Regions from separate parts of the Phycicoccus sp. 3266 genome, predicted to be linked through region 1. Evidence: predicted binding sites of a transcription regulator. Region 1 holds the regulator's gene; the other holds the start of a gene.
What was found. Region 1 encodes HrcA, which represses chaperone genes, less so after heat shock. Its sites were predicted from a motif close to TTNGCACTCGNNNNNNNCGAGTGCNAA; they were not measured.

Region 1 (15,219 bases):
CGAGCAGCTCGTCGACCGTGCGCTCGGCCAGCGCCACTTCGGCGCTGGGCCCGGACAGGTGGAACTCGTTGCCCCGCACGTGGATCTGCAGCTGCGGGAAGGCCCGCTCCATGGTGCGCAGCAGCTCGTCGCGCGGACCGAGGAGGGTCACCATCTGCACCTGCGGCGGGATCACGACGGTGTGCGTGGGCACTGGGCGGGCCTCGTCGGCGTCAGCGCCCAGTGAGGTCGAATGATCAGCGTCTGCCATGGTCCGCCCAGTCTACGGTGCGCCTCAGCCGGGCGGCCACGTCATTGCCCGGCCGCCGAGGACGTGCACGTGGGCGTGGAAGACGGTCTGGTGGGCCTCGGCCCCGGTGTTGAAGACACTGCGGTAGCCGCGCTCGGCCACCCCCTCCTGCTCGGCGACGGCGCGCACGGCCGCGAACAGCGGGGCCACCTCGTCCGGCGCCTGCACCGCCAGCGTGCCCACGTCCGGGACGTGACGACGCGGGATGACCAGCACGTGGGTCGGCGCCTGCGGCTCGAGGTCGCGGAAGGCCACCGTGTGCTCGTCCTCGCGCACCACGTCAGCGGGGATGTCACCCGAGAGGACCCTGCAGAAGATGCAGTCGGCGTCGGCCATGTCCAGAGACTAGCCAGCGCCTGGCGCAGGCTGCGCGCCGGGACCGCTCGTGGGGGGCGCCGGGAAACCGGCGCAGGTCGGTCGACCGGCGCGTCAACCTCGGGGTCGACCAACGCGTCGAAGGGGCGTGGGACCGTTGGGCGTGGCCGTGCGCGACCGGAGCGACGAAGGGCACCCGGGCGCCGACGAGGGCGTGCGGGAGCTGTATGCCGCCCACTGGGCCGGCCTCGTCCGGCTGGCGTGGCTGCTCCTGCGCGACGACCTCGCCGCGGAGGAAGTGGTCCAGGAGGCCTTCATCGCGGTCCACCGGCGCTGGGACTCGCTGCGCGACCCGGAGAAGGCCACGGCATACCTGCGCCGGTCGGTCGTCAACGGCGCGCGGTCGAGCCTTCGGCACCGGGGCGTCGAGGAGCGGCACCTCGCCCGCGAGCGCGCCGACGCCGGGACACCCGGCCGGCGCGCCGAGGCGAGCGCCGAGGACCGGGCGCTCGGGTCGGAGGCGAGGCGGTCCATGGTCCGAGCGCTGGGCAGCCTGCCGCAGCGCCAGAGAGAGGTGCTGACGATGCGCTACTACCTCGACCTCAGCGAGGCGGAGATCGCCGACGCCCTCGGCATCTCCGCCGGCTCGGTCAAGGCCCACGCCCACCGCGGGCTCGCCGGCCTGCGCGACCGGATGGGAGAGGTGTCGTGACCGACCACCCGACGCCTGACGCCCGCTTCGACCCCCGCCTCGAGCCCGGGGAGCTCCGCAGGCTCGAGGACCAGCTCCGCACCGAACTCGCAGAGGAGACCCGCAGTGTCCGACCACCAGACCGCCTCGAGGCGATCCTGCACCAGGCCCGAGAGGCAGGGCCGGTGAGCGCCCGCGCCGGTTCCGGCCCGCGCCGCTGGCTCGTGCCCGTCGCCGCCGCGGCGGCCGTCGCCCTCATCGCGGGCGGTGTGTGGTGGGCCGGCCAGGACCGTTCCACGCGCACGGCAGCGCCTGCCACGACCGGGCCCACCACCTCGCAGGTCGCGCCTGCGCCGACCGGCAGCGGCCCGTCCACGCCGTCGGCCGTCACCTCGGGGAGCGCGATCCTCACGGCCGGCCCCGGACCGACCACCCTGCCGGTCTACTTCGTCGGCCCGCAGGGCGGCGACAGGACCGCGTACGGCCTGTACCGCGAGTTCCTGCCCGGCCCGGTGACCACCGGGGACGCGGCGGCGCGGGCCAAGGCCGCCCTCGGGCTCGCCCTGCGCCCGCCCACCTCCACCACGCCTGACGGTGGCTACCTCGCGCCGTGGGCAGGGCAGAGCATCCGCGCGGTCACGGTCTCGCCGAAGCTGATCACCGTCGACCTCGCCACGCCGGGCGCCTCGGGCGCGGACACGACGGCCGACGTGCGACGGCTGGCGGTCCAGGAGCTCGTCTGGACGGCGCAGGCGGCGGTGCAGAAGGGCAACGTCCCGGTCCGCTTCACGGTCCAGGGCAAGGACGCCAAGCTGTTCGGGGCGATCGCGACGGCGGGCCGCACCTTCACCCGGCCGTCGGCGGACCGCCTGTACGAGGACCTGGCTGCCATCTGGGTGACCTCACCCCGCCCGGACCAGCTCGTGTCCGCGACGCAGCCGGTCACGGTGACCGGCCAGGCCATCGTGTTCGAGGCGACCGTGAGCTGGGAGCTCGACCGCGACGGCACGAAGGTCAGGAGCGGGCACACCATGGCCTCGGCCGGTGCGCCCCAACAGGGCTCCTACTCGATCCAGCTCGGCACGCTGCCCGCGGGGAGCTACTCGATCCGCGTCTTCGAGGTCAGCCAGGCGGACGGCCAGGGGATCACCGCCCAGCGGACCGTGCCCTTCACCGTCGGCTGACTCCCCCGGCTGGACCCACGGCGGGATCCCGGTCGGCGGGCCCTGCCCTCAGCGCCAGCGTCCGGCCGCGCTCAGCACCGCGAGCGCGGCCGGACCGGCGCTGGAGGACCGCAGCACGGTGTCGCCCAACCTGACGGCCACCGCGCCGGCCGCCTCGAGGGCAGCCACCTCCTCAGGGGTGATGCCACCCTCGGGCCCCACCACGACGACCACGTCGCCCTCGGTCGGGAGCGTCCGGCTCGCCAGGCTCGTGGTGGCGTCCTCGTGCAGGACGTATGCCGCCGCGGCGCCGGCCACGCGGTCGGCGAGCGCTTTCGTCGTGGCCAGCTCGGCGACGACGGGCACCCGCGCCCGGCGGGACTGCTTGGCCGCTGCGACGACCGTCGCGACCCACTTGCCGCGGGCCTTCTCCCCGCGCTCCCCGCGCCACTGCACGATGCACCGGGCCGCCTGCCAGGGGACCACCTCGTCGACCCCGCACTCGGTCGCCGCCTCGACCGCCTGGTCGTCCCGGTCGCCCTTGGCCAGGGCTTGCACCAGCACGAACCGCGGCCGGGGCTCGGCCACCTCCTCGACCTCCAGCACCCGCAGGTCGAGCTCGGCGCGGCCGGCTCCCGCAACCTCGCAGACCAGACGTCTCCCCGCACCGTCGGCGAGCAGCACGCGCTCGCCCGCGGCGATGCGGCGCACCGTGGCCGCGTGCCGGCCCTCGGGACCGTCGAGCACCACGGCGGAGCCGGGCGCGGCGGAGGCCACGAGGGCCGGGTCGACGAGGAAGAGCGGCAGGGTCATGGCCGGGTGGGGGCTCAGCGGCCCTTGAACGCCTCGCGCAGCTTGCCGAACAGGCCCTGGTTGGCGGGTGCGAGCCGGCCCTCGGGGCGCTCCTCCCCACGCAGGACCGCGAGCTGGCGCAGGAGCTCCTCCTGCTGCTCGTCGAGGCGGGTCGGGGTCATGACGTTGGCGTGGACGATCAGGTCGCCACGGCCGCCGCCGCGCAGGTGCGTCACGCCGAGACCGCGCAGCGTGACCGCGTCACCGGCCTGGGTGCCCGGCTTGACCTCGAGCTCCTGGGAGCCGTCGAAGGTGTCGAGCTTCAGGGTCGTGCCGAGCGCGGCTGCCGTCATCGGCAGCTCGACCGTGGCGTGCAGGTCGTCGCCGCGACGCTGGAAGGTCGCGTGCGGCCGCACGGACACCTCGACGTACAGGTCTCCGGCGGGGCCGCCGCCCTGGCCGACCTCGCCCTCGCCCGTGAGCTGGATGCGGGTGCCGGTGTCGACGCCCGCCGGGACCTTGATGGTCAGCGTGCGGCGGGTGCGGACGCGGCCGTCGCCGGAGCACTCGAAGCAGGGGCTGACGAGCACCTCGCCGTAGCCCTGGCAGGTCATGCAGGGACGGCTGGTCATGACCTGGCCGAGGAAGGACCGCTGCACCTGCTGGATCTCCCCGCGACCGCCGCAGACGTCACAGGTCCGGCGCGAGGTGCCCGGCTGGGCGCCGTCGCCGTGGCAGGTGGAGCAGACGACGGCCGTCTCGACCGTGAGCTCCTTCTCGGCACCGAAGACGGCATCGGCCATGTCGATGTCGAGGCGGATCAGCGCGTCCTGGCCGCGGCGCTGGCGCGAGCGCGGGCCGCGCTGGGCGGTGCCGGCACCGGCGCCGAAGAACGCGTCCATGATGTCGCTGAACGAGAAGCCATGGCCGAAGCCCGCGGCCCCGGCGGCGTACGGGTCGGCGCCCATGTCGTACGAGCGGCGCTTCTCCGGGTCGGAGAGCACGTCGTAGGCCTGGGACACCTTCTTGAACTGCTCCTCCGCCTCCGGGCTCGGGTTCACGTCCGGGTGCAGGGTGCGGGCCTTCTTGCGGTAGGCCCGCTTGATGTCCTCGGCGGTGGCGTCCCGCGAGACGCCGAGGTCCTGGTAGTAGTCGTTCACGAAGATCCTTGTCAGTGGTGCATCGACACGGTCGGGGAGCCGGCGGCGGTGACGGCCCTGCGGGAGGTGGACCCGGCGCTCACTGCGCGAGGATCCGGGAGACGTAGGTGGCGACCGCCCGGACCGAGGCCATGGTGGTCGGGTAGTCCATCCGGGTCGGGCCGAGGACACCGAGCCCGGCGACGAGGTCGGCCCCGGTGCCGTACTCGGTCGAGACGACCGAGGTCGACTGCAGCCCGGCGAACGGGTTCTCGTGGCCGATCCGCACGGAGACGGCGTCGGAGGTCTCGCGCGCGGTCCCGAGCAGCTTGAGCAGGATGACGTGCTGCTCGAGCGCCTCGAGGACCGGCCCGATGGTGAGCGGGAAGTCGGTGCCGACGCGGGCGAGGTTGGCCGTGCCGGCGAGGACGACCCGCTCCTCGCGCTCCTCGACCAGGGCGTCCTCCAGCGACTGGACGACGGCACGCACGAGGTCGCGGTCGGCGGGTTCGAACTCCTCCGGCAGCGACGACAGCGCTGCGGACGCGTCGACGAGGCGCTCCCCGACGGCCCGGGCGTTGACCTTGGCGCGCACCAGCCCGAGGGTGGCCTCTCCCTCGGTCGTCGTGAGGTCGGCGGTGGTCTCGATGACCCGCTGCTCGACCCGGCCGGTGTTGACGATGAGCACGACCATCAGCCGCTGGCCGCCCATCGGCACGAACTCGATGTGCCGCACCGAGGACCGGGTCAGCGACGGGTACTGCATGACGGCGACCTGGCGGGTCAGCTGCGCGAGCAGCCGGACCGTGCGGTCGACGACGTCGTCGAGGTCGACGGCACCCTCGAGGAAGTGGGCGATGGCGGCGCGCTCCGCCGCGGACATGGGCTTCACCGAGCTGAGCCGGTCGACGAACAGGCGGTACCCCGCGTCGGTGGGGACCCGCCCGGCGCTGGTATGCGGGGCCGCGATCAGCCCCTCCTCCTCGAGCACGGCCATGTCGTTGCGGACCGTCGCCGCTGACACCCCGAGGTGGTGGCGCTCGAGCAGCGCCTTGGACCCGACCGGCTCGGACGTCTCGACGTAGTCCTGGACGATGGCGCGCAGCACGGCGAGGCGTCGTTCTTCGCTCATGGCGCTCCTCCGTTCGGCTGGCACTTCGACCGCGGGCGGGGCCGTCCGTGGCAGCTCCCCACGTTGGCACTCACACCCTCGGAGTGCCAAGTCTATGTCGTTCGGCGCGTCCCGGCCGCATCGACCGGCGCGTCCGCGTGGACGGCCGGCGCACCCGGCATACCCTTCCCCGGTGCCCGACCGCTATGGCTCCGACGTGCTCTCCACCGACTGGCGCAAGCCCCCTCGCGGGCGCGCGACGGAGGTGGAGGCCGAGACCGGCCTGGTCGTCGAGGACGTCGAGACCGGCTGGTGCGGCGCGGTCGTCCGGGTCGAGAAGGCGGGCGGCATGCGGGTCGTCCACCTCGAGGACCGGCGGGGCCGCACCAAGGGCTTTCCGCTCGGCCCCGGCTTCCTGCTCGACGGCGCCCCGGTCGTCCTGACTCCCCCGACAGCAGCGGCGCGGGCCCAGCTCGCCGCGGCGAAGGAGGCCTCGTCTCGCACCGCCTCGGGGTCGCGCGCCGTCGAGGGCGTGCGCGCCAAGGTGGCGAGCGGGTCCCGGATCTTCGTCGAGGGCCGGCACGACGCGGAGCTCGTCGAGAAGGTCTGGGGCGAGGACCTGCGCATCGAGGGCGTCGTCGTCGAGATGCTCGACGGCGTCGACGACCTGTCCGCCGCCATCCGGGACTTCTCCCCCGGCGCCGGACGCCGGATGGGCGTCCTCGTCGACCACCTCGTGCCCGGCACCAAGGAGCACCGGGTCGTGGAGGAGGCCCGCCGCCTGCAGCCGTATGCCGCGCACGTGCGGATCCTCGGGCACCCGTACGTCGACGTGTGGCAGAGCGTGCGACCCGAGCGGCTCGGGCTCGACGCCTGGCCGGTCATCCCCCGCGGGACCTCCTGGAAGCACGGAATCTGCGCCCATCTCGGCTGGGCCCATGACAGCCAGGCCGACATCGCCCGGGCGTGGAAGCAGATCCTGGGCACGGTCCGCACGTACGCCGACCTCGAGCCGACCCTGCTGGCCAGCGTCGAGGAGCTCATCGACTTCGTGACCGAGCCCGGTCACTGACGCCGCGGCGGCCACCGCTCAGGGTCGGCCCTGACGCTGCCCTGAGCGCACCCCGAAACCGGGACGATCCGTGGTCCCCATGCGCTTGACTGGGTGAAGGCACCATCCACGGAGGAGAAATGACCCAACAACCGCAGTACCAGCCGCAGCCCGCGCAGCCGATGTCGCAGCAGGAGGAGAGGACCTGGGCCACCCTGACCCACGTCATCTCCGGCGTGGCCATGGTCGTCAGCGCCGGCACCCTGGGCTTCGTCGCCAGCCTGATCATCTACCTCGTCTACCGCGACCGCGGCCCGTTCGTCCGGGCCCACGCGGCCAACGCCGTGAACGTGCAGCTGACCGCCCTGATCGGCCTCATCGTCTCGGGCGTCCTGATGGTCGTGCTCGTCGGCTTCGTCCTCTACCCGATTGTCGTGGTCGCAGCGGTGGTCCTCCACGCGATCGCCGCCATGCGGGCCAACGCCGGGGAGTGGTACGACCCGCCGTTCACCATCCGCTTCGTCAAGTGAGCCGGCTCGGGCGGTTGCCCGAGCACTAACGCAGGCCGAGGAGCCGTCGCACGACGGTGTCGGCCAGCAGGCGGCCCTGCCTCGTCAGCACCACGCGCTGGCGGCGCAGGGCCGCTGCCGCGTCCACCAGCCCGTCGGCGATGAGTCCGGCCACCGCGGTGCGCCCCTCGTCGCGCAGGTCCGCGAGCGGCAGCCCGTCGACCAGCCGCACCCCGAGCAGGACCCGCTCGTCGTACCGCTGCTCGGCGGTCAGGGTCTCCCGGCCGTGGGCCGGGCTGACCCCGTCCGCGACCCGGCCGGCATACGCGGTCGGGTGCTTGACGTTCCACCAGCGCACGCCGCCGACGTGGCTGTGCGCGCCGGGGCCGACGCCCCACCAGTTGCCGTCGTCCCAGTAGCCCTCGTTGTGGCGGCAGCGCGCGGCCGGGCGGCTCGCCCAGTTGCTCACCTCGTACCAGTCGTAGCCGGCGGCCGAGAGCACCTCGTCGGCGAGCTCGTACTTCACGGCCTCGTCGTCGTCCTCGGGCGCGGCGACCTCACCGCGCCGCACCTGGGCGGCGAGCCGGGTGCCGTCCTCGACGACGAGGGCGTAGGCCGACACGTGGTCCGGCTGCAGCGCGACGACGGCGTCCAGGCTCGTGCGCCAGTCCGCCAGGCTCTCCCCCGGCGTCCCGTAGATCAGGTCCAGGCTGACCTGCAGCCCCGCCGCGCGGGCCGCGTCGACCGCGCGGGCGACGTTCGCCGGGTCGTGGGTGCGGTCGAGGGTGCGCAGGACGTGCGGCACGGCCGACTGCATCCCGAGCGAGACGCGGGTGAAGCCGGCGTCGGCGAGGACGCCGAGCGACTCGGGTGTCACCGAGTCCGGGTTGGCCTCGGTCGTCACCTCCGCGTCGTCGGCGAGCCCCCACTGCTCCCGTATGCCGTGCAGCATCCGGGCGAGGTCCGTGGCGGCCAGCATCGTGGGCGTGCCGCCGCCGACGAAGACGGTCCCGACCTCGGGGACGGCCGGTCCGAGCACCTCGCCCGCGAGCGCCAGCTCCTTGAGGGCGGCGTCGGCGAACGTGGAGACGCCGGCGCCGTCCGTGCCGAGCTCGAGCAGCGTGTAGGTGTTGAAGTCGCAGTAGCCGCAGCGGACCCGGCAGAACGGGACGTGCAGGTAGACCCCGAAGGGCCGCTCCGCGAGGGTCGCGAGCGAGGCCTCCGGCAGCCGCCCGTCGGGCGGCGCGGGGTCGCCGTCGGGCAGGGCGCTGGGCATGGGCACCATTGTCTCAGGGCTTCCGGGGCCGCTCGGCCGCGGCCGCCGGGCAGGCCGTCGTCCCACCCGTCACAGCGCGTCCGGCGTGTCCCGGCGACACGCCGGACGCCGTCGAAAAAGGGCCTCCCACCTGCGGGAAAGCCCTTGTGGAGCCGCGGTCCGGCGACTAGAAATGGTGGCACGCCCCCACCTCGGTGGGAGCGCCGACCCGGACCTCGGTCCGAGTCGTAGAGGGCCTCGGAAACTCATACTTTCCGAGGCCCTCACCTTGTGCCCCGGGAAACCCTCGGGGGCAGGTCCCGCGTAGGTTCGGCGAGTGCGTTTCCTCACCGACGCCGATGTGGCGGCCCTGCTCCCGACACCGCTCGAGACCGTCGCCCTGGCCCGCGACGCCCTGGTTGCCCGCGCGTCCGGTGACGTGGAGGTCCCGCCGAAGCCGGCCGTCCACACGGTCCCCGGCAGCTTCGCCAACGCGATGCCTGCCGCGTGGCCCGCGCGGAACCTGCTGGGGTGCAAGTGGATCACCATCTTCCCCGACAACCCTGCCGCCGGGCTCCCGACCGCCGACGGCCTCGTGGTGGTCAACGACGGCGGCACCGGGCGCACCCGATGCGTCCTGCAGGCCGGGGTGCTCACCGCCGCCCGCACAGCCGCGGTCTCCGGGGCGTGCATCCAGGCGCTCGCACCGGACGGCGCCGCGGTGGCCATCACCGGTGCCGGGGTCCAGGCGCGCTCGCACCTGCGCGTCCTGGCAGCCCTGGGCCACACCGACGTGCGGGTCTACGCCCGGCGCGAGGCGGCGCGGCGGGACCTGCAGGACTGGGCCGCCCGCGAGGTGCCCGAGGTGAGCCTGCGCTCCACCGACGACCCGGCCGAGGCGGTGCGTGGTGCGGCCGTCGTGGTGACCGCCCTCAGCATCGGGGTGGTGGGGGCCCACCTGGACCCGTCGTGGGTGTCCCCGGACGCGCTGCTGCTGCCGCTGGACTACGCGACCTCCGTCGGCCCCGGCCTGGCGACGGGTGCCGTGCTGGCCGCCGACGACGTCGAGCAGTTCGAGGCCGTCCGGGCGACCGGGCGGCTCGGGGACTACCCGTCACCCTCCGGCTGGACCGGCGACCTGCTCGAGCACGACCGTCCCGCGGGCCGGGTCGTCTGCCAGAACCTGGGCAACGGCCTGAGCGACCTCGTCGTCGCGGCTGCCGTCGCCGACGCGGCCGAGTCGTCGGGTGCCGGCCACCTGCTCGACACCGACGGCACCTAGAGTCGGTCGGGTGAGCACCTCCGGCTGGATCGACCTCGACGGCGTCGTCAACATGCGCGACGTCGGCGGACTCCCCACGACCGACGGCGCCACGGTCGCCAGTGGGAGGCTCCTGCGCTCGGACAACCTGCAGGACCTCACCGACGCCGACGTCCGGCACCTCGTCGAGCAGGTGGGCGTCACCGACATCGTCGACCTGCGCAGCGACATCGAGGTGCGGATCGAGGGGCCGGGCCCGCTGCAGGTGCGCGAGCTCGCCACCCACCACCGGCACTCGCTCTTCCGCGACGACGAGATGGAGGTCAGCGCCGAGGACGCCCTGGTCCTGCCGTGGTCGAAGTCCGCCGGCACCGAGCGCCCGAAGCCGCCGCGGCGCGACGACGACTACTGGGCGAGCCACTACCTGGGCTACCTCGCCGACCGCCCGGACTCCGTCCTCGGCGCGCTGCAGGTCGTGGCCGAGAGCCGTGGAGCGACGATCGTGCACTGCGCCGCGGGCAAGGACCGCACCGGGACAGTGGTCGGCCTCGCGCTCTCGGTGGCCGGGGTCGCGGACGAGGACGTCGTCGCCGACTACGTCGCCACCGGTGAGCGGATCGAGGCGATCGTGGCGCGCCTCATGGCGCGGCCGGCATACGAGGAGGTGCTCCGGGACCAGCCGATGAGCCACCACCTGCCGCGGCCGGAGACCATGCAGCGCATCCTCGCGGTGCTCGCCGAGCGCCACGGCGGCGCAGCCGGCTGGCTGCTCGAGAACGGCTGGAGCGAGGACCAGGTCGCCCAGCTCCGCGGGCGCCTGCGCGACTGAGCCTCAGGTGGCGGCGCCGGCCGCCTTGGCGGCCCTGTCGGGCCTGTCGGTCACCCAGAGGCGGATGACGCCCTCGACCACGGTCGTGCCGTCGGACCGGACGCCGCGCACCCGGACCGGCACGTCGGTGTCGCCACCGCGCTCCCAGTCGGCCGGGTCGGTCTCGGCGACGCAGGTGATGTCGGACGTCGCCTTGGCGGTGTAGGCCACGTCCATCCCCTTGGGGATCCAGCGCCGCGTGGGCGGGATGCTCGCCTCGGCCAGCGCCCCCATCGCCGCCTCGAGGCCGTTGCAGATGGCGATGACGTGCACGGTGCCCAGGTGGTTCTGCACCCGCCGGCGCTTGCGGACGGTCAGCACGGCGCGGTTCGGCTCGAGGCTCACGAACCGCGGCCGTGCCGAGCGGAAGTAGGGCGCCGCCTGCTCGAAGACGAGCGAGAACAGCCGGTTCCCCTGGGGGTATGCCGCGAGCCGTCGGTAGAGCGCGTACGTGTCGACCATGCCGGCGATGCTACCGGCCGGTAACCCCTACTTCTTGGACTTCTCCGTGTCGCTCGACAGGGCTGCGATGAAGGCCTCCGGCGGGACCTCGACGGTGCCGATGCTCTTCATCCGCTTCTTGCCGGCCTTCTGCTTCTCGAGCAGCTTGCGCTTGCGGCTGATGTCACCGCCGTAGCACTTGGCCAGCACGTCCTTGCGGATGGCGCGGATGTTCTCGCGGGCGATGATGCGGGCGCCGATGGCCGCCTGGATCGGCACCTCGAACTGCTGGCGCGGGATGAGGTCCTTGAGCTTGCTGGCCATCATGACGCCGTACGCGTAGGCCTTGTCCTTGTGGACGATCGCCGAGAACGCGTCGACGGTCTCGCCCTGCAGCAGGATGTCGACCTTGACCAGGTCGGCCTCCTGCTCGCCGTCGGGCTCGTAGTCGAGCGAGGCGTAGCCGCGCGTGCGCGACTTCAGCTGGTCGAAGAAGTCGAAGACGATCTCGGCCAGCGGCAGGGTGTAGCGCATCTCGACGCGGTCCTCGGACAGGTAGTCCATGCCGCGCAGGCTCCCCCGCTTCTGCTGGCAGAGCTCCATGATGGCGCCGATGAACTCGCTCGGGGCGAGGATCGTGGCCCGGACCACCGGTTCGGTCACCGAGGCGACCTTGCCGTAGGGGAACTCGCTCGGGTTGGTGACGACGATCTCCTTGCCGTCGTCCATCGTCACGTCGTAGACGACGTTCGGCAGCGTCGAGATCAGGTCGAGGTTGAACTCCCGCTCGAGCCGCTCGCGGACGATCTCGAGGTGCAGCATGCCGAGGAAGCCGATGCGGAAGCCGAAGCCCAGCGCCGCCGAGGTCTCCGGCTCGTAGACCAGCGCCGCGTCGTTGAGCTTGAGCTTGTCGAGGGCGTCGCGCAGGTCGGGGTAGTCGGACCCGTCGATCGGGTACAGCCCCGAGAACACCATCGGCTTGGGGTCGCGGTAACCACCGAGCGCGTCCTTGGCCGGCTTGGACTGGTTCGTCACCGTGTCGCCGACGCGGGACTGGCGCACGTCCTTCACGCCCGTGATGAGGTAGCCGACCTCGCCGACCCCGAGCCCCTTGGAGGGCACGGGCTCCGGGCTGATGACGCCGATCTCGAGCAGCTCGTGCGTCGCCCGCGTCGACATCATCTGGATGCGCTCGCGCGGGCTGAGGTGGCCGTCGATCACTCGCACGTAGGTGACGACGCCGCGGTAGGTGTCGTAGACCGAGTCGAAGATCATGGCCCGGGCCGGGGCGTCGGCCACGCCGACCGGGGCGGGCAGCTGCCGGACGATCTCGTCCAGGAGCGGCTCGACACCCACGCCGGTCTTGCCCGACACCTTCAGGCAGTCCTCGGGGTCGCACCCGATCAGCCCGGCCAGCTCGTCGGCATACTTCTCGGGCTGCGCCGCGGGCAGGTCGATCTTGTTGAGGACCGGGATGATCGTGAGGTCGTTCTCCATGGCGAGGTAGAGGTTCGCCAGGGTCTGCGCCTCGATGCCCTGCGCCGCGTCGACGAGCAGCACCGCGCCCTCGCACGCCGCCAGGGACCGCGACACCTCGTAGGTGAAGTCGACGTGCCCGGGGGTGTCGATCATGTTGAGCGCGTAGGTCGTGCCGTCGAGCTCCCACGGCATGCGGACGGCCTGCGACTTGATCGTGATCCCGCGCTCGCGCTCGATGTCCATGCGGTCGAGGTACTGGGCGCGCATGGCCCGCTCGTCGACGACGCCGGTCATCTGAAGCATCCGGTCGGCCAGCGTCGACTTGCCGTGGTCGATGTGGGCGATGATGCAGAAGTTCCGGATCAGCTCCGGCGGCGTCGCGGCAGGCTGCAGCGCGGTGCGGGCCAGGGGGGACACGGGTGCTTCGAACCTCACGAGGACGTCGGACGGACGGATCGGTCCATCCTCCCATGCGCCGCGGTGTGCCGGTGACGCCCCACCCGGGCCTGCCGTTCCCGACCACCTGCGCCCCGAGGTCTGGGACTTCGGGGTTCCACGCACCCCTGTAGGCCGAAGTCTGGGACTTCGGGGTTCCACCCACCCCCTGGCGCCGAGGTCTGGGACTTCGGCGCCCTCTGTCAGGCCGAGCGCGCCGCGGTCCGACGGTCGAGGGCGAGCGACCACAGGGCGATGCCCACGCCGAGGACGGCGAGCATCGCACCGACCCGCGAGGGCCACTCGTACCCCAGACCGGCCGCGAGCACGATCGACCCGAGCCAGGCGCCGAGCGCGTTGGCGATGTTGAGGGTCGAGTGGTTGAGCGCGGCCGCGAGCGCCTGGCCCTCGTGCGCGACGTCCATGAGGCGGGTCTGGAGCATGGGCACGAGCACGCTCGGCAGCAGGCCGAGCAGGAAGACCGCGACGAGCGCCAGCACCTGCGACGCCTGCACGGCCGGCCCGAAGAGGGCGAGCATGACGGCGATCGTGACCAGCGAGAGCGTGATCCCGCGGAGCAGCCCGAACCGCGACACCGGTCCGGACAGCATGGCGCCGGCGGTCATGCCGACCCCGTAGAGGGCCAGGATCACCGGCACGGTCGCGCTCGAGAAGCCACCGAGGTCGGTCATGGTCGGCGCGATGTAGGAGAACGTCGCGAACATGCCGCCGAAGCCCACGGTCCCGATGCCGAGCGCGAGCCACACCTGCGGCCGCTTGAGCGCCGACAGCTCCGAGCGCACGGACACCCCGCCGTCGGCCGGGCAGAACGGCACCCAGCGCCACACCGCCAGCACGGTGACGAGCGCGATCACGCTCACCGCGGCATACGGCCACTGCCACCCGTAGGCCTGGCCGAGGCGCGTCGTCAGCGGGACACCCACGATGTTCGCCACCGTGAGCCCCGCGATCATCATCGACACCGCCCACGTGCGGCGGTGCGTCGGGACGAGCGAGGCGGCGACGAGCGAGCCGACGCCGAAGTACGCGCCGTGCGGCAGGCCGGAGAGGAAGCGGGCGACCATGAGCAGGCCGTAGCTGCCCGCCAGCGCCGAGAGGCCGTTGGCGACGGCGAAGGCCAGCATCAGCCACAGCAGCAGGGTCTTGCGCGGCAGCTTCGACCCCAGGGTCGCCAGCACCGGCGCGCCGACGACGACGCCGGCGGCATACGCAGACACGACGTGACCGGCGGTCGGGATGTCGATGCCGACGCCGTCGGCGACCTGCGGCAGCAGTCCCATCGTCACGAACTCGGTGGTGCCGATGGCGAACCCGCCCACCGCCAGCGCCAGCAGGGCGAGCCGCATGTGCGCCGGCCGGACCTCGGGACCGACAGGGTCGACCTGGTCGACGACGGGCACGGCGGTCTGGGCGTCGGTCACGCGAGGTGCAACGGGACGGCTCGCGTGCGGCATTCCCCCACGGTCCACCTGTCCGCCCACCGGGCGTCCGCCCGTCCACCCACCGGGCGCCGGGGCGTCCACGGGATGCGGAGGAACCCGACATACGATCGGGGCGACCGCGCACAGATCGAGGGGACCATGGCCGAGCAGACCCAGTACGCACCGCCCGTCGGCCCGACCGGACCGATGGGCCCGATGTTCCCGCCCGGGTACCGCAAGGGCGTCCGCACGCACCTGCGCCACCCGCTCGAGAACCTCTGCCTCGTCCTGGTCCTGCTCGGGTCGGTGCTCGTGTGGTCGTTCGCGGGGTACGAGGTCGCGTCGGCGATCGTCGAGCGCCGCCAGCCCGACCCGTACGCCGTCTTCTTCCTCGCCGCACCCGTCATCGTCTACTTCGCGCGCGGGCAGCTCTACGCCCAGCTGCGCCTCAGCGGCGTCAAGATCAGCCCCACCCAGTACCCGCAGGCGCACCAGATGCTGGTCGAGGCCGCAGCCCACCACGGCCTGACCAAGCTGCCCGACGCCTACGTCGTCCTCGGCAACGGCATGATCAACGCAGCCGCGTCCGGGCACGGGTTCCGCAAGTTCATCTTCGTCTACAGCGACCTGTTCGAGATCGGTGGCGAGGCGCGCAACCCCGACGCGCTGCGGTTCATCATCGGACACGAGGTCGGCCACATCGCGGCGGGCCACACGAGCTACTGGCGGCTGCTGGGGATCAGCGGCGCGTCGTGGATCCCGTTCCTCGGCTCGACCCTGTCCCGCAGCCAGGAGTACACCGCCGACAACTTCGGATACGCGATGGTTCCCCAGGGCAGCGCCGCCGCGATGGCGACCCTCGCGGCGGGGAAGTACCTCAACCGCACAGTCGACGTGAACGCCCTGGCCGACCGCGCGACCACCGAGACCGGCTTCTTCGTGTGGTGGGTCAACGCGCTCGCGTCCCACCCGGTCCTG
Region 2 (15,219 bases), 850 kb from region 1:
CGTCCGCGCTTGCCGCGTCCGATCTCGATCTCAGTCACCGCGCAAGGCTATCGGCCACGGCCCGCCCGGCCGAATGCGCGGGATGCACGGCGCCCCGCCGCCGGGTGAGGGGTGCCGACGACGGGACGCCTGGGACGCCGTACCACGCACAGCGTGGTGACGACGAAACCATGGTGCTCCCCTGCTCGGCCCGAGGGGGGCGGGCCGTCCTGGAAGCGTACGGTCGCCCGGTCGGGCGGCGGATCACCCCAAAGGCGTACGCGACCTCCCGCACGCGTCTGGACGCCCGCGCGGACTGTCCGGCCGGACGCGGCCCCGCCCTCCTGGACACCTCCGCCGACCGGCCCGGCGTGCCCGGCCGGGAGGTGGGCGAGTCAGCGACCGCCGTAGTTCGGCGCCTCGACGGTCATCTGGATGTCGTGCGGGTGCGACTCCTTGAGCCCGGCCGAGGTGATCCGCACGAACTGGCCCCTCGCCTTGAGCTCGGGGATGGTGCGGGCGCCCACGTAGAACATCGACTGCCCCAGCCCGCCGACGAGCTGGTGCACGACGTTGGCCAGCGGGCCGCGGTAGGCCACCTGACCCTCGATGCCCTCGGCGATGATCTTGTCGTCGCTGCTGACGTCGGCCTGGAAGTACCGGTCCTTGGAGTAGGACTTCTTGCCGCGGGAGGCCATCGCGCCGAGGGAGCCCATGCCGCGGTAGGACTTGAACTGCTTGCCGTTGACGAAGATGAGGTCGCCCGGCGACTCCTCGCAGCCCGCGAGCAGCGAGCCGAGCATGACCGTGTCCGCCCCGGCGACGATGGCCTTGGCGATGTCGCCGGAGTACTGAAGGCCGCCGTCGCCGATGACCGGCACCCCGGCTTCGCGGCAGGCGAGCGACGCGTCGTAGATGGCGGTGACCTGCGGGACGCCGACACCGGCGACGACGCGGGTCGTGCAGATCGAGCCGGGGCCGACGCCGACCTTGACCGCGTCCACGCCCGCGTCGACCAGCGCCTGCGCACCGGCGCGGGTCGCGACGTTGCCGCCGATGACCTGGACGTGCCTCATGGCGGGGTCGGCCTTGAGCTTGCGGACCATCTCGAGCATCAGCCGGGCGTGGCCGTTGGCGGTGTCCGCGACGAGCACGTCGACGCCGGCCTCGACGAGCCGGGTCGCGCGCTCCCACGCGTCGCCGAAGAAGCCGATCGCCGCACCGACGAGCAGCCGGCCGTGGTCGTCCTTGCTCGCGTCCGGGAACTGCTCGGACTTCACGAAGTCCTTGACGGTGATGAGTCCGGCGAGCCGGCCCTCGTCGTCGACAAGTGGCAGGCGCTCGCGCTTGTGCTGGCGAAGCAGGGCGGTGGCGTCCTCACGCGAGATGCCGACGCCTCCGGTGACCAGCGGCATGGGGGTCATGACGTCGCGGACCCTGGTGGTCTGCCACTCCGCCACCGGGGTGAAGCGCAGGTCGCGGTTGGTGATCATGCCGAGCAGGTGGTTGCCCTCGTCGACGACGGGCAGGCCCGAGACGCGGTACTCGCCGCAGCGGCGGTCGAGCTCCTCGAGGGTCGCGTCGGGGCCGATGGTGACGGGGTTGCTGATCATGCCCGTCTGCGTCCGCTTCACGAGGTCGACCTGGTAGGCCTGGTCCTCGATCGACAGGTTGCGGTGCAGGATGCCGATGCCGCCCTGTCGGGCCATCGCGATCGCCATGCGCGACTCGGTGACGGTGTCCATGGCCGCCGAGATGAGCGGGATCCGCAGCGATATCTCCCGGGTCAGCCGGGCGGTGGTGTCGACGTCGGACGGGATGACGTCCGTCTCGTTCGGCAGGAGCAGGACGTCGTCGTAGGTCAGGCCCAGCTTGGCGAAGGGGTCGTGGGCCGGCTCGGCGAGCGCGGCGCCGGTCGCGGGGGCCGCAGCGGCCTCGTGAGCGGTCAGGTCGGGCAGGCGGTCGTCGACACCAAGGCTCATTGCCCAATCGTAAACCGGCCGCGGACGCCCCTCGTGCGCGCATGGTGCCCGGGCAGCGGGCCGGCGCAGCCACGGCATACGGCCGTCCCGGCCCGGTGTCCACCATCCGGGACCTCGACGGGGACCTGCGCGGCCTTGAACAAGTCCATACGTTCCGCACGGCCCGGGGGTCCTCCCCGAGCGGTAGCGTCCGAAGCGTGCGGCAGCGTGCCGCGGGAGAGCAGGACGACATGGCTGAGTTGTCACGGCTGCCGGGACCCGTCGCCGATCTGTGGGAGTGGCAGCTGCAGGGCTCCTGCCGCCAGAGCAACCCCGACGTCTTCTTCCATCCCGAGGGTGAGCGCGGGCCCGCCCGCCGGTCCCGGGACTCCGAGGCCAAGCAGGTCTGCCTCGGCTGCCCGGTCCTGGCCCAGTGCCGCGAGCACGCCCTGCGGGTGCGCGAGCCGTACGGCGTGTGGGGTGCGATGACCGAGGACGAGCGCGAGGCGCACTACGCCGGACACGCGGCCCCCGCGGCCAGCTGACGCTCCTAGACTCGAGGGCGTGAGCCTGCTCGAGATCCCGATCCGTGACGAGTCCATCCGGCTCGGCCAGCTGCTCAAGCTCGCCGGCGTGGTCGAGGACGGCGCCATGGCACGGGCGGTGGTCGAGAACGGCGAGGTCCTGCTCGACGGCGCCGTCTGCCTGCGCCGCGGCACCCAGGTGCGTCCCGGCCAGACCGTGGAGTATGCCGGGGAGTCCATCCAGGTGGTCGGCCCCGCCTAGCTGGACATCGCACCTAGCGGTAGGAGACGTCGAGCCCGGTGCTGACCATCGCGGCGGACGCCGGGCCGAGCCGGAGCCACTCTCCGCGGTCGAAGTCGACGCCGAGCTGCTCCGGGCACGCCCCCGCGAGGTCCACGACCCGGCCGCTCGTGGTCCGGGCCCGGATGACGAACAGGCCGTTGGAGGGCCGGCACGGCGGTCGCGCCCGGCGGGTGGAGCCGTGCGTCGCGAGCTCGGCGTCGAGCTGGGCCACCTGTGACTGCGCCAGGACCAGCCTCGTGACGGGGCGCATCCTGGGGACCCGGCCGCTCACCGGCAGCGGGTGCAGGCACAGGGTCGCCAGGTCGAAACGCGTCCCGCGCGGAAGCGGCTCGGCCGGCGACGCGGCCGGCTGCAGGTCGAAGACCGGCGGGCAGGTGAGGAAGCCGTCGTCCCAGCGCGACTGGGCGCGCACGGTGTCCTGCTCCGCCTCGGCGCGGTAGAAGCTGTCGAGGGCGGGCCACCCGTTGCAGCGCAGGCTCTCGTTCGCATAGGTCGCGACGTGGCCGTCGGACGACTCGACGACCACTCGGAAGGCAGGTCCCTGGGGGACGTCGCCGCAGCCCGACCCGGCATCCCGCCTCGCGATGGAGATCATCGCGACCGCCCGGGCGTCCGTCACGGGCTGCGACGGGGGCAGGTAGCCGGTCCAGACCGAGTCGTCGTCGGTCCGGGCGCACACCACGACCGCGACCACCGGGTTGCCGGGCGCCCCGAGCCCCGACCCGGGCGGCACGGAAGGTGCGTCCTGGCGCCGCTCGCAGTCCGAGGAACCGAGCGCCGTGCGGGACGGCGTGGGAGCCGACGTGGGGGGTGCCGGTGCCCCCAGCCTGGGTGCGGCCACGGAGGCCGCCACGGCGGCGGCACCCAACAGGACCACGGCGGCCCCGGCCCACCCGACGAGCCGTCGAGCCCTCGGCGGGCGCCGGACCGGCACCCCGGTGAGCCCGTCGAGGGATGGATCCGCCGGGGCGAGGCGGTCCAGGGCGGCGGCGAGCGCCGGCTCGTCGAGCCCGGTGGTCGCGGCCAGCGAACCGACGGCGCCCTCGCGGCGACGGCGCGCGGCTGCCACGGGTTCGTCGAGCGCCGCGGCGAGCCGGGCGTCGGCGAGCCCGTCGAACAGCGCCAGGACCACCCGCGCGCGGTCGGCGGGCGCGAGGTCCATCAGCGCCTGGAGCACCTCACGGTCCCCCGCCGGCGGGGCCGGGAGCTGCCGTTGCCCTGGCCGGCCCGGCCGACCGTGGCCGTGCCGGTGCAGGTCGACGAGCACCCGCCGCAGCTCGACGTCGTACGAGCCCGCACCGACCTCGGCCAGGTGGGCCCACCGCGGCCAGGCCCGCGCGAGCGTCGCCCCCACGAGCCGGCGTGCACCCTCGTCGCTGCCGGTGAGCAGCCAGGCGGTGCGGAGCAGGTCGACGCCACGGGCCTCGACGTACTCCTCGAAGCCCGGCGCGGACGCATACCGCTCCATCGCGACCACCTAGCCGGTGCGCCCGCACACCCCGTGGCACCCGGGCGACCTCCCCAATGTCGCACACGGTCCGGGCGCTGTGCAGGGACGGACAGGGGAAGCCCGGGACGCCGGACGGGGCCGGGCACGGCGAGGGCCCGCCCCCACCGTGGTGGGAGCGGGCCCTCGCGAACCGGGAAGGCGGCTGGCTCAGTGGCCGTGGCCGTGTCCGTGACCGCCTGCGGCCTCGGGCTCGTCTTCCTTCTTCTCCACGACGAGGGTGTCGGTGGTCAGGACCATCGACGCGATCGAGGCGGCGTTGCGCAGGGCGGAGCGGGTGACCTTGACCGGGTCGATGACGCCGGCCTTGACCAGGTCGACGTACTCGCCGGTGGCCGCGTTGAGGCCGTTGCCGACCTCGAGCTCGCGCACCTTGGAGACGGCGACGTAGCCCTCCATGCCGGCGTTCTCGGCGATCCAGCGCAGCGGCTCGGCCGCGGCCTTGGCCACGATCGCGGCGCCGACCTTCTCGTCGTCCTCGAGGCCGAGGCCCTCGATGACCGAGGAGGCGTGGACGAGGGCGGAGCCGCCACCGGCGACGATGCCCTCCTCGATGGCCGCGCGGGTCGCGGAGATCGCGTCCTCGATGCGGTGCTTCTTCTCCTTGAGCTCCACCTCGGTGTGGGCGCCGACCTTGATGACGCAGACGCCGCCGGCGAGCTTGGCGAGGCGCTCCTGGAGCTTCTCGCGGTCCCAGTCGGAGTCGGTGCGCTCGATCTCGGCCTTGATCTGGTTGACCCGGCCGGTGACGTCGTCGGCCGAGCCCGCCCCGTCGATGATCGTGGTGGTGTCCTTGGTGACGACGACGCGGCGGGCCTGGCCCAGCACGTCGAGGTCGGCCTGGTCGAGCTTGAGGCCGACCTCCTCGGAGATGACCTGGCCACCGGTGAGGACGGCCATGTCCTGCAGCATCGCCTTGCGGCGGTCGCCGAAGCCGGGCGCCTTGACGGCCACGACGTTGAACGTGCCGCGGATCTTGTTGACGACCAGGGTCGACAGCGCCTCGCCGTCGATGTCCTCGGCGATGATCAGCAGCGGCTTGCCGCTCTTGACGACCTTCTCCAGGACCGGCAGGACGTCGGCGATCGCGGAGATCTTGCCCTGGTTGATGAGGACGTAGGCGTCCTCGATCACGGCCTCCATGCGCTCGGCGTCGGAGATGAAGTAGGGCGAGATGTAGCCCTTGTCGAACTGCATGCCCTCGGTGAACTCGAGCTCGGTCGTCGCGGTCGAGGACTCCTCGACGGTGATGACGCCGTCCTTGCCGACCTTGTCGAAGGCGTCGGCGATGGTCGACCCGATGGTCTGGTCCTGCGCGGAGAGCGCGGCGACCTGGGCGATCTCGTCCTTGCCCTCGATCTCGCGGGCGACCTTGAGCAGCTGGTCGGACACGGCCTCGACGGCCTTGTCGATACCGCGCTTGAGGCCGGACGGGGCGGCACCGGCGGCGACGTTGCGCAGGCCCTCCTTGACCATGGCCTGGGCGAGCACGGTGGCGGTGGTGGTGCCGTCACCCGCGACGTCGTTCGTCTTTGTGGCGACCTCCTTGGCGAGCTGGGCGCCGAGGTTCTCGTAGGCGTCCTCGAGCTCGACCTCACGGGCGATGGTGACACCGTCGTTCGTGATGGTGGGGGCGCCCCACTTCTTGTCAATGACGACGTTGCGGCCCTTGGGGCCGAGCGTCACCTTGACGGCGTTCGCGAGCGCGTCGACACCGCGCTCGAGCGACTTGCGAGCGGAGTCGTTGAACTCCAGCGTCTTGGCCATGAAAGTCCTTCGTTCTCAGTGAAGTTCGGCGGTATGCCGAGCTGCCGGCATAGGCGGGAAGGGTGCGTTGCGCACAACGCAGCACGCCCCGCGCGCGACCCCAGCGGGGCCCGCCGGGGCGTGCTGTGTGTGGTGCGTCGTCAGCCGACGACGGCGAGGACGTCGCGCGCGGAGAGGATGAGGTACTCCTCGCCGCCGTGCTTGATCTCGGTGCCGCCGTACTTGCTGTAGATCACGCGGTCGCCGACGGTGACGTCGAGCGGGATGCGGTTGCCGTGGTCGTCGATGCGACCGGGACCGATCGCGAGGACCTCGCCCTCCTGGGGCTTCTCCTTCGCGGTGTCCGGGATGACGAGGCCGGACGCGGTGGTCTGCTCGGCCTCGACGCTCTTGACGACGATGCGGTCTTCGAGCGGCTTGATGGAAACCGACACGATGGTGACCTCCCCTTCGGGAATGTCGGAGTGGACAGGTGGATGCTGTGCGTCGCAGTCGTTCGGCCGCCGTCGCGGGGGTCGGCCTGGCTCCTGCGTTAGCACTCGGCGAACCGGAGTGCCAACGGCAAATCTAGGCACCGTGTTAGCACTCGGTCAACTCGAGTGCCAACCTGTGTGGCGCCGTTCGCCGAGGGCGGACGGCGGCCGGCCGGCCACCGCGCGGCCGACACCGAAATGCGGTTGCCGGTGCGGGCCGCCCACGGGCAGGGTCAGGGCCGTGACCGACCCCGTGAGCACGCCGCCCCACTCCCCTCTCGCCGACGCCCCCGGGGCCGCTGCGGACCCCGCCGCCCTGCTGCGCGCGTACGACGAGCAGCTGCGCGTCGAGGTCGCCTCGGCCGTCGGGGTCGAGCGGATCGGGCCGCTGCACTGCGCCACCTACCTTGGCGGCCGCGGCTTCATCACCTACCGGAGCCTGAACGCCGACGGCGAGCCCGCGACCGAGGAGCGCGTCCGCGAGCTCGTCGAGGCGGCGCTGGCGCACTACGAGCAGGACCCGTCGACAGCCCGGGTGGAGTGGAAGACGCGTGGCCACGACCACGCCCCCGGCCTGCACGAGGCCCTGGTGGGCGCCGGCTTCGTGCCGGACGAGCCCGAGTCGGTGATGGTCGGCGAGGCCCGGCTGCTCGCCTACGACGTGGACCTCCCGGAGGGGGTGGTCGTCCGGCAGGTGACCGACGAGGGCGACGTCCGGCGGATGCTGGCGATGCAGGCCGAGGTGTTCGGCGACTCCCCCGAGTTCGCCGCCGAGATCGAGGAGCAGGTCTTCCACCGGCTCCGGACCCGCGACGACATGGAGATGTGGGTGGCGGAGGTCGGCGGCGAGGTCGTGAGCGCCGGCCGGCTCGAGCCGGTCGAGGGCACCGAGTTCGCGGGGATCTGGGGCGGGGCCACCCGCCCCGAGTGGCGCGGCCGCGGCATCTACCGCGCGCTCACGTCGGCCCGCGCACGGTCGGCCCTGCGCCACGGCAAGCGGTACGTCAACAGCGACTCGACCGAGTTCTCCCGCCCCATCCTCGAGCAGTCCGGCCTGGTCAAGGTCACCACCACGACCCCCTACGAGTGGCGCCGCGGCCGCTGACCGACCTCTCGAGCGCGGTAGGGAACAATGCCGCGCATGGACCTGGCCCTGCTGCGACGGCTCACCACCGGTGAGGGGTGGGGCCTGCTCCAGTCGCTCCCGCCGTACGACGAGAAGGAGGCGCTGGCGCTGCAGGACCGGCTGCGCGGTGTGGGCTTCGACGCCGACCTCGTCGCGGCGGCGCTCAACCAGTCGCGTCTGCGCGCCCGGGCGGCGGACAAGTTCGGCGAGTTCGCCCAGGGCATGGTCTTCACCTCCGACGGCCTCGAGCAGGCGACCCGGCTGGACGTCGCGGCGCGGCACGCCCAGCGCTTCCGCCAGGCAGGCATCTCCACCGTCCACGACCTCGGCTGCGGCATCGGCGCCGACGCCATGGCGATGGCCGGCCTCGACCTGCGGGTCCGGGCCATCGACGCCGACGAGGTGACGGCAGCCATCGCCGCGGTCAACCTGCGGCACTGGCCCGACTCGACCGCCGTCCAGGGCCGGGTCGAGGAGTTCGTGCCCCCTGCGGGCGAGGGCGCCCGCGGCGTGGGCGCGTGGCTCGACCCGGCGCGGCGTACGCCCGGGGTCGCCGACGTGCACGGGCGCACCCGCCGTCTCTTCGGTCTCGGGGCCATGTCGCCGAGCTGGGAGCAGGTCCAGGAAGTCGCCCGTGCGCTGCCCGCGACCGGCGTGAAGCTCGCGCCCGCGTTCCCCCACCACGCCCTGCCGGCCGGGGCCGAGGCCCAGTGGACCTCCCTCGCCGGCGAGGTACTGGAGTGCGCCGTCTGGTTCGGTCCGCTGGTCCGGACGCCGGGTCGCACGGCCGCCCTGCTGCGCCCCGGCACAGCCCCGGTCGTCGTGACCGAGTCCGACGCCCCGGAGCACGAGCGGGTCGCGTCGTTGGGCGCGGTGGGCTCGTGGCTCTACGAGCCGGACAAGGCCGTCCTGCGGGCGGGGCTCGTGGGTGCCGTGGCAGCGGCCGTCGACGGGTGCGAGCTCGACGAGGGCGTGGGCTACGTCAGCGCCGACCGGGCTGAGGACGTGCCGTTCGCCCGCCGGTTCGTCGTCGTCGAGGCGATGCCGTTCAACGTCAAGGCGCTGCGCGGGTGGCTGCGCGACCACGGCTTCGACCGGCTGACCGTCAAGAAGCGTGGCGTGTCCGTCGACGCGGACCTGCTGCGCCGCCAGCTGCGCCTGCCGGCCAAGGGCTCCTCCGAGGCGACCGTCGTCCTGACCCGCGTGCGCAGCAACCAGGTGGCCCTCATCGTCCGCCCCGCCTGAGTCGACCCCGCCGGGACCCGCAGCAAACTCGTCCGTCCACAGGCGCCCCCACGGTTCCCCTCACGTCCACAGCGACTCGCCGTGACCTCTTTGTGACCTGGCAGGGCCTTCGGTACGGTGACCGCTGGTCCCCCCCCGCCAACCAGGAACTGCCACCCCATGCCCGACCAGCCCACCCGCTCCGGCCGCCACCGCGCGCCCGCCGCGCCCCGACCCCTGCCGCGGCCCCTGCTGTTCGCCCTCCTGCGCCCGACCCGCGCCGGCCTGCTCAAGACCACCGGTGGCCTGGTCGCCGCGGTCGGCGCCCTGAGCGCGTGGTCCGGTCCGATGACGGCGGCGCCCGTCTTCGACCTGGCCGACGCCCCACGCCCCGTCGCCGCCACCACGGTCCGGGCCCCGGAGACCGCCCTGACCGCGCCGCAGACCTACGGCCTCATCGGCTTCGCCGCGACGCCACGTCGCGGCACCTCCGCCTCCCCCACGAAGGCCGCGTCGGCGGACCGCGCCGACAAGGCCGCCTCCCGTGGCATCCGGCGCACGGGCCTGACCCCGGAGCTGGGGCTGACCCAGCACGGACTCGTCGTCCTCAACGCGATCCGCGACCACTTCCCCGAGATCCACAGCTACGGCGGCTTCCGGGCCGGCGACATGGACCACGGCACCGGCAACGCCGTCGACACGATGATCAGCTCGAAGGCGCAGGGCGACGCGGTCGCGGCCTACGTCATGGAGCACGCCGCCGAGCTCGACGTGAAGTACGTCATCTGGTACCAGCGGATCTGGTACCCCAGCAGCGGCACGTGGAAGGCCATGTCCGACCGCGGCAGCCCCACCGCCAACCACATGGACCACGTCCACGTCTCGGTGAACTGACCCCGGCCCCCTAGAGCCCCGGGTCCGGCTGGGCACCGAGCCGGCGCACCGCGTCGGCACCGGCCTCGGACGCCCGCGCCACCGCCCCGGCCCGGTCGGCCCCGCCCGCGAGCGCGGCGGCCAGGGCGCCGCAGAAGGCGTCCCCCGCGCCGGTGGTGTCCACCACCTCGCCCGCGGGCACAGCGACACCCTCGTGCCGCACCCCGTCCCACGAGCAGCCCGCTGCCCCGAACGTCACGAGCAGCGACCCGGGCAGCACGTCACCGTCGGCGAGCAGCATCGCCTCGTGCTCGTTGACCACGAGCGGGTCGGCGAGCGCGGCCACGTCGTGCGGCAGGGCGGCATACGGCGCGGCGTTGACGACCACCCGCACACCGCGGGCGTGCGCCGCCCGCGCGGTCGCCGCGACGACGTCCAGCGGCACCTCGAGCTGGAGCAGCAGGACGTCGCCGGCTCCCCACCCGTCGAGGTCCGGCGTGGTGGCGCGCGAGTTGGCGCCGGGGACGACGACGATCGCGTTCTCGCCGTCGCCGTCCACCGTGACCCAGGCCTGGCCCGTGGCCACGCCCGGCACGACGCGCACCTGGGCCACGTCGACGCCCCGCTCCCGCAGGCGGTCGAGGTATGCCGTGCCGGCGCCGTCGTCGCCGACCGCGCCGGCCATCGCCACCGAGGCACCGGCCTCCGCCGCTGCCACCGCCTGGTTGCCGCCCTTGCCCCCGGCGAACCGGCGCAGGTCCGGGTCGGCGAGCACGGTCTCCCCCGGCCGTGGGTGCCGCTCGACGGACGCGACGAGGTCGACGTTCAGGGAGCCGAGGACGAGGACGCGCCCCATCAGGCCAGGCCGCCGGTGACCGTGTCGAACCAGAGCGTGGCGTAGCGCCGGCCGTCGACCTCGAGGCAGACGTCGATCGTGGACCGCGCGCGGCCGTGCGGGTCGTGGGTGAGGTCGCGGCTCCAGTCGCGGCGGTCGACGATCGTGCGCCCGCGCGACCAGGTGCCGGCGAGCTCGACGCGCACGGGCAGGGTGGCGCGGGTGACACCGGCCGGCTCGATGACGGCGCACACGGCACCGGCGTCGCCGATGGTCGCGGAGTCGCCCCCGAAACGGTCGCACTGGAAGGCGATGAGCCGCGCCGCGAGGTCCGCTCCGTCCCCGGCGGCCGCGTCGAGCAGCGGCTGGACGGACGCCCGGGAGACACGGGGCTCGTAGAACACGTCGAGGCCGTACATCGTGACGGGGATGCCGAGGTCGGCGCAGGCGTCGAGGACGATCGCGGCCGCCTCGGGGTCGTGGAAGACGTTGAACTCGGCGGACGCGGTGGCGTTCCCCTCGGCCGCGGCGCCGCCCATGAACACGACCTCGCGCAGGCCGGCGGCGACCTGCGGGTAGGTCCGCAGCAGGAGAGCGACGTTCGTCAGGGGTGCCAGCGGTACGAGGGTGACGCGCTCGGCCGGGTCGCGCGTCGCCGCGGCCGCGAGGAGCACGTCGCGCAGCAGCTCCACGGCGTGGCGGGGGTCCGGCTCGCGCGTGGACCTTGGCCAGCCGAGGTCCCCCATGCCGTCCCGACCGTGCACGTGCCGGGCGTCGACCGGGTCCTCGAGCAGCGGCAGCGCCGCCCCGGCCGCGACCGGGACGTCCTGGCGGCCGACGACGTCGAGCACCGTCAGGGTGTTCGTCACGACCGTGTCCAGCGGGGCGTTGCCACCGACGCAGGTCACGGCCCGCAGGTCGAGGGCAGGGTGCTGCGCCGCGAGCAGCAGGGCGCACGCGTCGTCGACGCCCGTGTCCACGTCCAGCACGACCGGCAGAGCCATGCGGCGATCCTGCCAGAGCAGCTCCGGCGGACGCCGGTCCGGTCGGTGCCGGTCCGGTCGGTGCCGGTCCGGTCGGTGCCGGTTCGGTCGGCAGCCCGCGCCGGGATAGGTTCGTGGGATGACCTGGACGCGCCGGACCCGACCGTTCCGGGCCGTCGGCGCGACAGTGCTTGCCCTCGTCCTGGCCGCGGGGTGCACGAGCGGGAGCGGTGGCGGCTCGGGCACCACGACGGCCTCGAGCGCTCCGTCGAGCCCCGGCTCCACGACCCCGGGAACGACGACCACGGGTACGCCGAGCCGTACGTCACCACCGAGCTCCTCCACGACGACGGCCGCCCCGTCCTGCGGCACCCGCCTCGCCGCGAAGCTCACACCCGCGCAGCGCGCCGGCCAGCTGCTCATGGTCGGGCTGCAGCCCACCGGCAGCTCGCGGGCGCTCGCCGCCCAGGTGCGGCGCCAGGGGCTGGGCGGGGTGATCTACCTCGGGGGCTGGACCTCCGGCTCGGCAAGCGTGCGGGTGGTCTCCGAGCGGCTGCAGGCCGCGGCCGGGGGCGACCTGCTCGTCGCCGCCGACCAGGAGGGCGGGCAGGTCCAGCAGCTGCGCGGCCCGGGCTTCACCCGCATGCCGTCCGCCCGCACCCAGGCGACCACCTCGGCGGCGACCGAGCAGCGCAACGTCACGACCTGGTCGCGCGAGCTGCTGCGCGCCGGGGTCAACCTCAACCTCGCCCCCGTCGCCGACACCGTCCCGACCTCGCTCGGCGCGGCGAACCAGCCGATCGGGCGCTACCGCCGGGACTTCGCCCCCGGCTCGCCCACCACCAACGCGACGTATGCCGCGGCCTTCGTCCGTGGCTCCCTCGCCGCCGGGGTCGCGCCCACCGCCAAGCACTTCCCCGGGCTGGGGCGCGTCACCGGCAACACCGACGTCACGACCGTGGGCACGACCGACTCCACGACCGACCGCAACGACCCCTACCTCGCACCCTTCCGGGCCTCGATCGCGGCCGGGGCGCCGCTGGTCATGATCTCCTCGGCGCGCTACCCGCGCATCGACCCCGACAACCGGGCGATGTTCTCCAGGGCCGTGGTCACCGGGCTGCTGCGGGGCGAGCTGGGGTTCGACGGTGTCGTCATCACCGACGACGTCGGTGCCGCCCAGGCCGTCGCGGCGATCCCCGTGGGGCAGCGGGCGACCCGCTTCATCGCCGCCGGTGGCGACATCGTGCTGACCGCCGAGGCCGGTCAGGCGTCGACGATGCTGGCCGCCATCGCCGCGAAGCGGAGGGCGAGCCCCGCGTTCGCCGCGCAGGTCGACGCGGCGGCGGCACGCGTGCTCGACCTCAAGGCCGACCTGAAGCTCGTCAGCTGCGACTGACCGCGACCGCTAGGACTGGACCTCGGTCACCGGCATCGAGGAGTCGGCCGGCAGGGCGAGGTCGGAGGGCGTGCGGCCCTTGAGCACCATCTGGGCACCGAGCGAGGCGACCATCGCGCCGTTGTCGGTGCACAGGCCCGGCCGCGGCACCCGCAGCGCGATGCCCGCCTCGTCGCAACGCTCCTGCGCCATCGCCCGCAGCCGCGAGTTGGCGGCCACGCCGCCGCCGATCTGCAGGTTCTCGACGCCGTGCTCCTTGCAGGCGGCGACCGCCTTGCGGGTGAGCACGTCCGTCACGGCCTCCTGGAAGGACGCCGCGACGTCCGCCACCGGCACCGGCTCACCGGCCGCCTCGCGGGCCTGCACCCAGCGGGCGACGGCCGTCTTGAGCCCGGAGAACGAGAAGTCGAACCGGTGGCGCTCGAGGTCCCGGCCGGTGGTCAGGCCACGGGGGAAGTCGATCGCGACCCGGTCGCCCTCACGGGCCGCGCGGTCAATGTGCGGTCCGCCGGGGAACGGCAGGCCGAGCACGCGGGCCACCTTGTCGAAGGCCTCGCCCGCCGCGTCGTCGATCGTCGACCCCAGCGAGGTGATCTCGGAGGTGACGTCGGGGACGAGCAGCAGCGAGGAGTGGCCGCCCGAGACGAGCATCGCCAAGGTCGGCTCGGGCAGCGGGCCGTGCTCGACGATGTCGACGGCGACGTGCGACGCGAGGTGGTTGACGCCGTAGAGCGGCTTGCCCAGGGCGACCGCGAGCGACTTGGCGGCGGCGACGCCGACCATGAGCGCGCCGGCGAGCCCGGGGCCGGAGGTGACCGCGACGGCGTCTAGGTCGGCCAGGCGGACGCCCGCGTCGCGGGTCGCGCGCTCGATCGTCGGGATCATCGCCTCGAGGTGGGCACGGCTGGCGACCTCGGGCACGACGCCACCGAAGCGCGCGTGCTCGTCGACGCTGCTGGCGATCGCGTCCACCAGCAGGTTCTCGCCCCGGACGATGCCGACACCGGTCTCGTCGCAGGACGTCTCGATGCCGAGCACCAGCGGCTGGTCGGCGCTCATGCCGGCACCTCCTCGGTGAGGACGCGACGCATCACGAGGGCGTCCACGTCACCAGGCTGGTAGTAGCGGCGTCGCACCGTGAGCACCTCGAATCCGTTGCTGTCGTAGAGCTTCCGGGCGGGCTCGTTGTCCGCCCTGACCTCGAGCATGAGGTGCTCGGCGCAGTCCGCACGGGCCCGCGCGACGAGCTCCTCGAGCACTGCGCGCCCGAGCCCACGGCCCTGCGCCTCGGGGGCGACGGCCATGGTCATGACGTCGGCGACCTCGCCGCCGAGGTCCAGGCCGCCGTAGGCGACCACGGCCCCCGACGGGTCCTCCTCGACGACGTAGGACCGGCGCGGGCGGCCGGCCAGCTCGGACCACCAGGTGGCCTGCGACCACGCGTCGTCGGGGAACAGCCGCTGCTCGAGGGCGTCGAGCGCGGGGATGTCGGTCCAGTGCACGTCCCTCACCGCCGCGCCCGCTCCGCGGTGGTCAGGGCGTCGGGCCGCCGCAGGTACAACGGCTCGACGGGCATCGGCTCCCCGGCCGCGATCCGGGCGGCGGCCACCTCGGCCAGCACCGCCGCGTCGACGTCGAGGACGTCCACCGCGCGGGGGAACAGGTCGGGGTAGAGCACGGGACCACGACCGGCCGTCGGCAGGGCGCGCAGGTCCTCGGGAAGGTCTGCCGGGCGGTCGACGTGCGGCTCGGTGAGCCGGCGCACGCCGGCCGGCTCCACGGCATACCGGGCCGTGTAGACCTCCTTGCGGCGGGCGTCGGTGGCCACGAGCAGCTCGTCGCCCTCGACGAGGGCGCTCGCCTGCGCGGCGAGGACGTCGAGGCTGCAGACCCCGTGGACGGGTATGCCGCGGGCGTGCCCGAACACCACGCCCGTCACGATGCCCACTCGCAGTCCGGTGAAGGGGCCGGGACCGGTGCCCACCACGACGTCGGTGACGTCGGCGGGGGTGCAGCCGGCCTCGGCCAGGCAGCGCTCGACCAGCGGGCTGACGTGCTCGGTGTGACCGCGGGCGTCGAGGACCGTTGCGGCCGAACGGGTCCCGTCGTCGTCGCGCAGGGCGACGGTGATCGCCGAGGTCGACGTGTCGATCGCGAGCAGCAGCATCAGGCCTCCTGCGCCAGGGCCGCGAGCGCCTCGGTGTCCCAGTGGGACCCGTGCGCGTCGAGCCGCACCGTACGGGTGTCCTCGCCGGTCAGGACCA

Region 2: the regulator HrcA is predicted to act here: its motif matches at 6,622-6,648, upstream of groES (co-chaperone GroES).

The regions. Positions count from the first base shown of each region.
Region 1 is NZ_JAVDUW010000001.1:72,979-88,197, forward strand. It holds partial or broken gene J2X64_RS00340 (PhoH family protein) at 1-250, opposite strand, end outside; gene J2X64_RS00345 (histidine triad nucleotide-binding protein) at 275-625, opposite strand; gene J2X64_RS00350 (SigE family RNA polymerase sigma factor) at 774-1,316, shown strand; gene J2X64_RS00355 (Gmad2 immunoglobulin-like domain-containing protein) at 1,313-2,479, shown strand; gene J2X64_RS00360 (16S rRNA (uracil(1498)-N(3))-methyltransferase) at 2,528-3,271, opposite strand; gene dnaJ (molecular chaperone DnaJ) at 3,286-4,410, opposite strand; gene hrcA (heat-inducible transcriptional repressor HrcA) at 4,490-5,521, opposite strand; gene J2X64_RS00375 (DUF3097 domain-containing protein) at 5,694-6,572, shown strand; gene J2X64_RS00380 (DUF4870 domain-containing protein) at 6,692-7,081, shown strand; gene hemW (radical SAM family heme chaperone HemW) at 7,107-8,336, opposite strand; gene J2X64_RS00390 (ornithine cyclodeaminase family protein) at 8,653-9,597, shown strand; gene J2X64_RS00395 (tyrosine-protein phosphatase) at 9,608-10,405, shown strand; gene J2X64_RS00400 (hotdog fold domain-containing protein) at 10,409-10,906, opposite strand; gene lepA (translation elongation factor 4) at 10,934-12,772, opposite strand; gene J2X64_RS00410 (MFS transporter) at 13,003-14,241, opposite strand; gene J2X64_RS00415 (M48 family metallopeptidase) at 14,401-15,219, shown strand, end outside.
Region 2 is NZ_JAVDUW010000001.1:927,567-942,785, forward strand. It holds gene J2X64_RS04430 (GuaB3 family IMP dehydrogenase-related protein) at 1-38, opposite strand, end outside; gene guaB (IMP dehydrogenase) at 375-1,961, opposite strand; gene J2X64_RS04440 (WhiB family transcriptional regulator) at 2,192-2,485, shown strand; gene J2X64_RS04445 (RNA-binding S4 domain-containing protein) at 2,505-2,726, shown strand; gene J2X64_RS04450 (hypothetical protein) at 2,740-4,236, opposite strand; gene groL (chaperonin GroEL) at 4,426-6,042, opposite strand; gene groES (co-chaperone GroES) at 6,183-6,476, opposite strand; gene J2X64_RS04465 (GNAT family N-acetyltransferase) at 6,832-7,620, shown strand; gene J2X64_RS04470 (THUMP-like domain-containing protein) at 7,657-8,886, shown strand; gene J2X64_RS04475 (hypothetical protein) at 9,046-9,759, shown strand; gene J2X64_RS04480 (PfkB family carbohydrate kinase) at 9,770-10,594, opposite strand; gene J2X64_RS04485 (nucleoside hydrolase) at 10,594-11,577, opposite strand; gene J2X64_RS04490 (glycoside hydrolase family 3 N-terminal domain-containing protein) at 11,696-12,955, shown strand; gene tsaD (tRNA (adenosine(37)-N6)-threonylcarbamoyltransferase complex transferase subunit TsaD) at 12,965-14,014, opposite strand; gene rimI (ribosomal protein S18-alanine N-acetyltransferase) at 14,011-14,466, opposite strand; gene tsaB (tRNA (adenosine(37)-N6)-threonylcarbamoyltransferase complex dimerization subunit type 1 TsaB) at 14,463-15,122, opposite strand; gene tsaE (tRNA (adenosine(37)-N6)-threonylcarbamoyltransferase complex ATPase subunit type 1 TsaE) at 15,122-15,219, opposite strand, start outside.